One region of the Pseudoalteromonas sp. TAP-3C genome, then DNA from elsewhere that is predicted to be linked to it. Evidence: predicted binding sites of a transcription regulator. Region 1 holds the regulator's gene; the other holds the start of a gene.
The links. The regulator NrdR, encoded in region 1, represses ribonucleotide reductase genes. The targets are predictions, from matches to a motif close to AAACACNANATNTNGTGTTT.
Positions count from the first base shown of each region.

Region 2: the regulator NrdR is predicted to act here: its motif matches at 2,211-2,230, upstream of nrdG (anaerobic ribonucleoside-triphosphate reductase activating protein).

Region 1 covers NZ_CM187618.1:2,493,253-2,496,675, forward strand. The annotation lists gene AC6H44_RS11675 (riboflavin synthase) at 1-128, opposite strand, end outside; gene ribD (bifunctional diaminohydroxyphosphoribosylaminopyrimidine deaminase/5-amino-6-(5-phosphoribosylamino)uracil reductase RibD) at 153-1,280, opposite strand; gene nrdR (transcriptional regulator NrdR) at 1,283-1,732, opposite strand; gene glyA (serine hydroxymethyltransferase) at 1,840-3,096, opposite strand; gene thrC (threonine synthase) at 3,362-3,423, opposite strand, start outside.
Region 2 covers NZ_CM187618.1:553,899-557,321, reverse strand. The annotation lists gene nrdD (anaerobic ribonucleoside-triphosphate reductase) at 1-1,728, opposite strand, end outside; gene nrdG (anaerobic ribonucleoside-triphosphate reductase activating protein) at 1,731-2,183, opposite strand; gene AC6H44_RS02565 (ribonucleotide reductase subunit alpha) at 2,350-2,742, opposite strand; gene AC6H44_RS02560 (PM0253 family protein) at 2,847-3,182, opposite strand; gene AC6H44_RS02555 (peptidylprolyl isomerase) at 3,195-3,423, opposite strand, start outside.

The DNA of each region.
Region 1 (3,423 bases):
GCAATACTGTCACCTAGCTTAACATCACTCATATCAAGGTTTTTACTTTGAATACGAATAGCTAAATCACCTTGTTTTTTTTGTAATAACGCAATTTTACCTATTGCTTCAACTATGCCAGTAAACATAATGCTACTCTTTATATAAAATGATTAATGCGCTTTTTTTAGTGCTGTAATACGTAAATCATCACCTATTGGCACACACTCATTAAAAGTTAAATTAATGGTATTTTGCATACTCATTAACTCTGGGAAATTCAGTAAACTTTTGGCATCGCTGCCCATTAATTTGGGGGCAATATAAAAAATAAATTCATCAATTAAATCAAGCTCAGCCATCTTACCGGCCAATGTTGCTCCTGCTTCTAACCACACAGTATTAAACTGTAATTGAGCTAGCGTGTGTAACACGGCCAGTAAATCTACTTTATTATTATTTTTAGGCACTTCAATCTGTTTAACAAAATGAGGCCACTGATGTGATTTATCAACCTTTGTGGTGAATATTATCACCTCACTTTGAATTGAAAATAAGGCAAGATCAGGGGTAAGTCTATTTTGTGAATCAATAATAATCCGAACTGGTTGGCGCAGTGGTAAGTCAGTTGGTAAAGAATGCGGTAACTCTTCTGGGCGCACATTTAATTTTGCATCATCCATTAATACCGTATCGGCACCGGTTAAAATTGCACAGCTTTGTGCTCGGTATAATTGCACATCTTGACGCGCAGCGGGGCCGGTTATCCATTTACTTTGGCCGTTTTTAAGCGCCGTTTTGCCATCTATACTTGCGGCCATTTTACAGGTTACAAATGGAAGCCCTTGCTCCATGCGTTTAAAAAAACCGAGGTTCAATGCGCGAGCTTGCGCTTCAAGCAACCCGTAAGCGACGTCTATACCAGCATCCGCTAAAATTTTCAGGCCTTTGCCTGCAACTTGCGGGTTGGTATCAACCATGGCGGCAATCACTTTTTTAACACCCGCTGCTTTTAGAGCTTCAGCACATGGCGGTGTCCGACCATAATGACTGCAAGGCTCAAGTGTTACATAGGCAGTTGCGCCTTTGGCATTTTCACCAGCGATAGCCAATGCATTTACTTCAGCATGACCTTGTCCTGCTAATTGATGAAACCCTTCACCTATTATTTGGTTGTTTTTTACCAGTACGCAGCCAACATTTGGGTTAGGTGTGGTCGTAAACCGTCCTTTTTTTGCCAGCTCAATGGCACGGGCCATATAACGTTTATCATCCTCTGAAAACGAGTTTTGCATGCTCATTGTTACTCTCCTAAGCGGGCTATTTCTTCACCGAACTCGCGTATATCTTCAAACGAGCGATACACTGAAGCAAACCTGACATAAGCCACTTTATCTAGCTTTTTAAGTGCTTCCATAATGCACTCGCCTACTAGATGACTAGAGACTTCGCGCTCGCCAGTGGCGCGCAGCTTTGATTTAATAATATTGACTACTTCATCAACTTGTTCGGTGCTTACTGGGCGTTTTTCCAGGGCGCGAGTTAAACCGTTTAATAACTTATCTTCATTAAACGGTTCCCGACTGCCATCTTGTTTAATAACCCGTGGCATCACTAATTCAGCCCCTTCAAAGGTGGTAAATCGTTCGTGACATTCATTACATTCACGACGTCTACGCACTTGGTGTCCCCCACCGACAAGGCGAGAATCAATAACTTTAGTATCTTTGGCGGTGCAAAATGGGCAATGCATAACTGTGTGTTTCCGTTTTAAAAACAAAAAATGGCCGCTATCATAGCGACCATTATCATAACAAAAATGTGTGCAGTTGTGATCTAAATTACTGTTTTACTATTAGGTTAAGCGTAAACAGGTAATTTTGCACAAATTGCTTTTACTTTTTCTTTTACTTGCGCTTGTACTGACTCATCGTTGATGTTGTCTAGTACATCACAAATCCACCCTGCTAGCTCTTTTGACTCTGCTTCTTTAAAACCACGACGAGTAATGGCCGGTGAACCAATACGCAGACCAGAGGTAACAAATGGTGAACGAGGGTCGTTTGGTACTGAGTTTTTGTTAACCGTGATATTCGCGTTACCAAGTGCAGCATCCGCATCTTTACCGGTGATATCTTTATCGATTAGATCAAGTAAGAATAAGTGGTTGTCAGTTTTACCCGATACTACTTTGTAGCCGCGCTCTTGTAATACTGCAACCATTGCTTGTGCATTTTTAACAACTTGCGCTTGGTATGTTTTAAACTCAGGTTGAAGTGCTTCTTTAAATGCAACCGCTTTAGCAGCAATAACATGACATAAAGGACCACCTTGACCACCTGGGAAAACAGCACTGTTTAGCTTTTTATAAATTTCTTCATCGCCACAACCAGAGATAATCAAACCGCCACGCGGGCCCGCTAGTGTTTTGTGAGTTGTGGTTGTTATAACATGCGCAAAAGGAACCGGGCTTGGATAAACACCCGCAGCAACTAAGCCCGCAACGTGCGCCATATCAACAAATAAGTAAGCACCTACTTTATCTGCAATTTCACGGAATTTAGCCCAATCAACAATACCTGAGTAGGCAGAAAAACCCGCAATAATCATTTTTGGTTTGTGCTCAAGTGCTAACGCTTCAACTTGTGCATAATCAATTTCACCCGTTTCTTCATTAAGGCCATACTGAATTGCGTTGTATGTTTTTCCTGAGAAATTGACGTGTGAACCGTGTGTTAAGTGGCCACCGTGCGCTAGGCTCATGCCTAATACCGTATCGAGTGGGCTTAATAGTGCTTGAAAAACAGCGGCATTGGCTTGTGAACCGGCATGGGGTTGCACGTTTGCGTAATCTGTACCAAATAATTCATTTGCGCGGTCAATGGCAAGTTGCTCAACCACGTCTACGTGCTCACAACCACCGTAGTAACGTTTGCCCGGGTAACCCTCGGCGTATTTGTTAGTAAGCTGAGACCCCTGCGCTTCAAGTACGCGTGGGCTACAGTAGTTTTCAGATGCAATTAACTCAATGTGTTCTTCTTGGCGTGATGTTTCTTTGCTCATCGCGTCAAATAACTCTGGATCAAAGTCCGAAATATTCATGCTACGTTCTAACATTGGGGTCTCCTGGGCAACGTGTATGGGTATTTTTAAGAGGCTTTATTGTACGCTTAAAACGACTTTTTGCCTATGCTCTTAAGTTGAGGATATTTAAACAGGGATTGAAACTATTTCACAGCTTTTTAATGATGATATTTTTTTATAAATCAATAACAATTTTAAATGAATTTTGTTTATTACATTTGTTTAACTTATACATTGTACCAAAAGCCGATTTAAACAAACAAAAAGCGGCCTATGCCGCTTTTTTGTATTCGTAATGTTAACCGAGTTTAGCAAATAGCTCACTGCGTAAATCATCGTAATTATTTTGCATATCAATAG
Region 2 (3,423 bases), 1.5 Mb from region 1:
TGAAAACGCTGATACTCGCTTTAAATAGCCAATAACCCGAGTGCCATGGTCAATATTCTCGCTGTTGCAATGTTTACAGCGTTGACGGGTTACTTTATCTATTTGCTGGCAGTCATTACAAATGGTGCATTTAACGTTTATGCAAAAATAATTGCAGCCTGTTTGTGCTGCTATATCTAGGAGTTTTTCGTTTTGTTGTATGTCGAGCTTTTCAGCTAAATTTAAATGCAGTGCCGAACCACCATCTAAATATTGAATTATTTCTTTACCGTGTAAAACAAACTTATCAAGATGATTTACCTCCTCATCTTCAACAATATAAAAATACGAGTTATAGCAATCGCGGTTTACTTGATAGCCATCATCTTTATCCCATTTTGCGTTTTTTATACCGAGATTTTCAGCAGGCACAAATTCGGTGTTAAATAAGTAGCCGTAGTGTTGTTTTGCTTGTTTATTTGCGCTGTAAATTGTTTTTAAATGATTACTCACAAACGCTTTATATTGCGGGTTATTGCCCACTTTAATACCTTTAAATTCAGCCGCTTCAGCCATACCATTAATACCAATGGTTAAAAACTGTTTATCCATATTGATAAAACCAGCGTCATAAACACTCAAAATATTACTGTCGAGATAGTCTTGCATCAGTGCCCGATACGCAAGTTGGTAACGTTGCAGCTTTTTTATTTCGGTTTTTAATTCTCGACCATCTTGCTCTAAGCGATTCATATTTATGGTGATCACGTTAATCGATCCGGTTGATATTCCTCCTGCTCCTAAGGTGTACGAAAATTGATTATCGCTCATTTCACTGCGCAAACGACAACATGAGGCCAGTGAATCCGGGTCGTCACTCACATACATAAAAAAGGAATTACCTTTACTGAGCTGTGCAGCACAGAAGGTTTTAAACTCAGGGTCTTGAAAACCATGTTGTTGGGTTAATAATGCAGCTGTAACAACAGGAAAAGTAAGTACGGCTTTTTCGCGCTCTGTACCAAACCAATCCATAAAATACTGTTGTAATGCATTGATGCTGCAGTATTTAGGCCGACTACCATTAGGAAAAACAAAATCGCCAAATAAAGCCTGAAAATACGCAGCATCATATAAAGAAATATTCCAAAATACACTTTGATAACCCCGAGCGGCGGCTGGTTGATTAAGTGCATACACCACATGCTGTAAATGGTTGGCGATTTCGTTTGAGTGCTCTGTTAGGTAGTTATCGCCGTAATCTCTGCGAGCAAAGTGATCAAAATAGGTTAAAAATTCCACTGTCGCAATTGCGCCTGCAAATTGTGCACTAATAGCAAATACAAGGTTCACAAATGAGCCACAAAATGAGGCTAAATGCCGTGGGGCTTTCGATTCGCCTCCTAATTTAGTGAGACCGTCGAGCAAAAAAGGATACAGCGTTATTGAAGCGCAATACGGTTTTAGACTGGTTTCATCGTGTACATAAATTTCATGATTTGTTATTTGCCGTTCATACTCTTGTGCTAACGCTTTACCAAACATATCTGTTATTTTTTCTTTTATTACCGCTCTGTTTATTTGGATCAGCAGATCTTTACTGATCTCAGACTCCAAAGTCGCAATATTTTTACTGCTAACATTGGCGTTGCTATCAAAAACTGAGCCGTCAGCTGCATTGTCTGCTTTTAGATAATCATTAATGAAAGATGTTTTTTGTTGTAACTGCTGTGCATTTAACTGCAACATAATTAATCCTTAATAAAAAGAGTGTTAAGTATTTTTTGTTGGCCGAGGTTGATAAAGCGCTGATTGGTTTTTGGGTTATCTAAACCTCCTAGTTCGCTTTTCCAAGGGCCGGTTTTTAAATAAGTTAGCTGTGATTTTATGTGCCAATTCACATCATTACAGCCTGTGTAGAGACAGGTTTTTAATCCGGCTTTTTTACACTGAGATAAAAATAGCCTTAAGGTGTTTGCCTGCCATTCACCACCAAAAAACACCACACAACTGATCATGCCCTTATATTGATTTAGTAATGTAGCTAACCAACTACGAGTGAGTGGTTTGCCATTGTTAGCATCCCATATTTCAGGGCTGTGGCAGCCTTTACAGCCTAATTGACAGCCTGTAACCGTCAGTGCAAGCGATACTTCGCCAGGAACTTCTTGAAAAACAATAGTGGGTTCTAAAATATTAAACATACTATATATGGTGCTTTTTGTTTTATTTTAATCAATATATAGTGTTTATTGTTGAGGCCGCAATACCAATGAGGAGGTATAATATGAAATGTAAGCAATAAAAAACCGACATGCAATGTCGGTTGAAGTTGTTTAGTTAGAGGTTGTTTACTTAGAGATAATTAAATTAATTGGGAAGTAATTCGATTGGGTTATCTTGACGGTCAAATATAACGTAGCGAGCAATATTTTGCCCTGAGGTAATATCGTTGGTCATTTTATTTAAATAAGGGTCGGCATCTTCGGTGCTCGGTGGTTGCCCTTTTACACCTGATAAGCTCGAAATAAATACAAAATCCCACTCTTTAGAAATACCGTCAGCTTCTTTGATCAATGCTGAGTAATCGGCTATTTCGCTAGGTAATTTATCAACACACATGGTCGGCGTTATTGTACCTTTGGCATTTTTTTTGCTTTTTTTAGGGTTTTCTAATTCTGTTTTCGCGAATAAAAACAATAAGCGCTGCGGATCTGGCTGTTCTTTTGCGTAGCTCAATAAATCTTTAAAACGAGTGATCATAGTATATTCCAAAGTAGTAATGTAATACGTTTATTGTATGGGTATAAAGCGTGCTTACTATCCCTCTAAATAGGTAGAACACCTTTAAATTTTTGAATGCGGCCTTACATACAACCGCCACAACTACCACAGCGCCAGTCATCTTCATCAACTGCTTGATAAAACCAGCGCATATTTTGCTCACTCACCTCTATATTATGGGCAATAAACACATCAACGAGCCAATCGGCATTAGCGATGATCCAATCATCTTCAAGTTTTCCTTCGCAAAATTCAGGATCATCATCATAAATGGGATCGTAAACCCCCCATGTGCCCATATCGTTATTGAGCTGTTTATCGGGTAGCTCTAACGGTGTATCCAGGTAGCTGATGAACCAATGACCAAGGCACAACGAGTGCCCTTTTTTACTCCACTGGGCTTTAAATGGATTAGTCATTAGCTGCCTCCTTTATTGGATCAACGGTGACTCATTGGCTTTAAAAGTAAAGCCTTCAATACAGGCTTCATCCGCAAGTAATTGAATATATTGTGCAATTGCTTTATGTCTTACTTTTTCATTTAAATAGTCAGTGATTTTTTCTTGGACGTGTTCATAAGGTAATGCCCTACCGTCAATTTTACGGGCTATTTTAACTATATGATGGCCATAGCGGGTTTCGACTGGGTAATTGATCAAC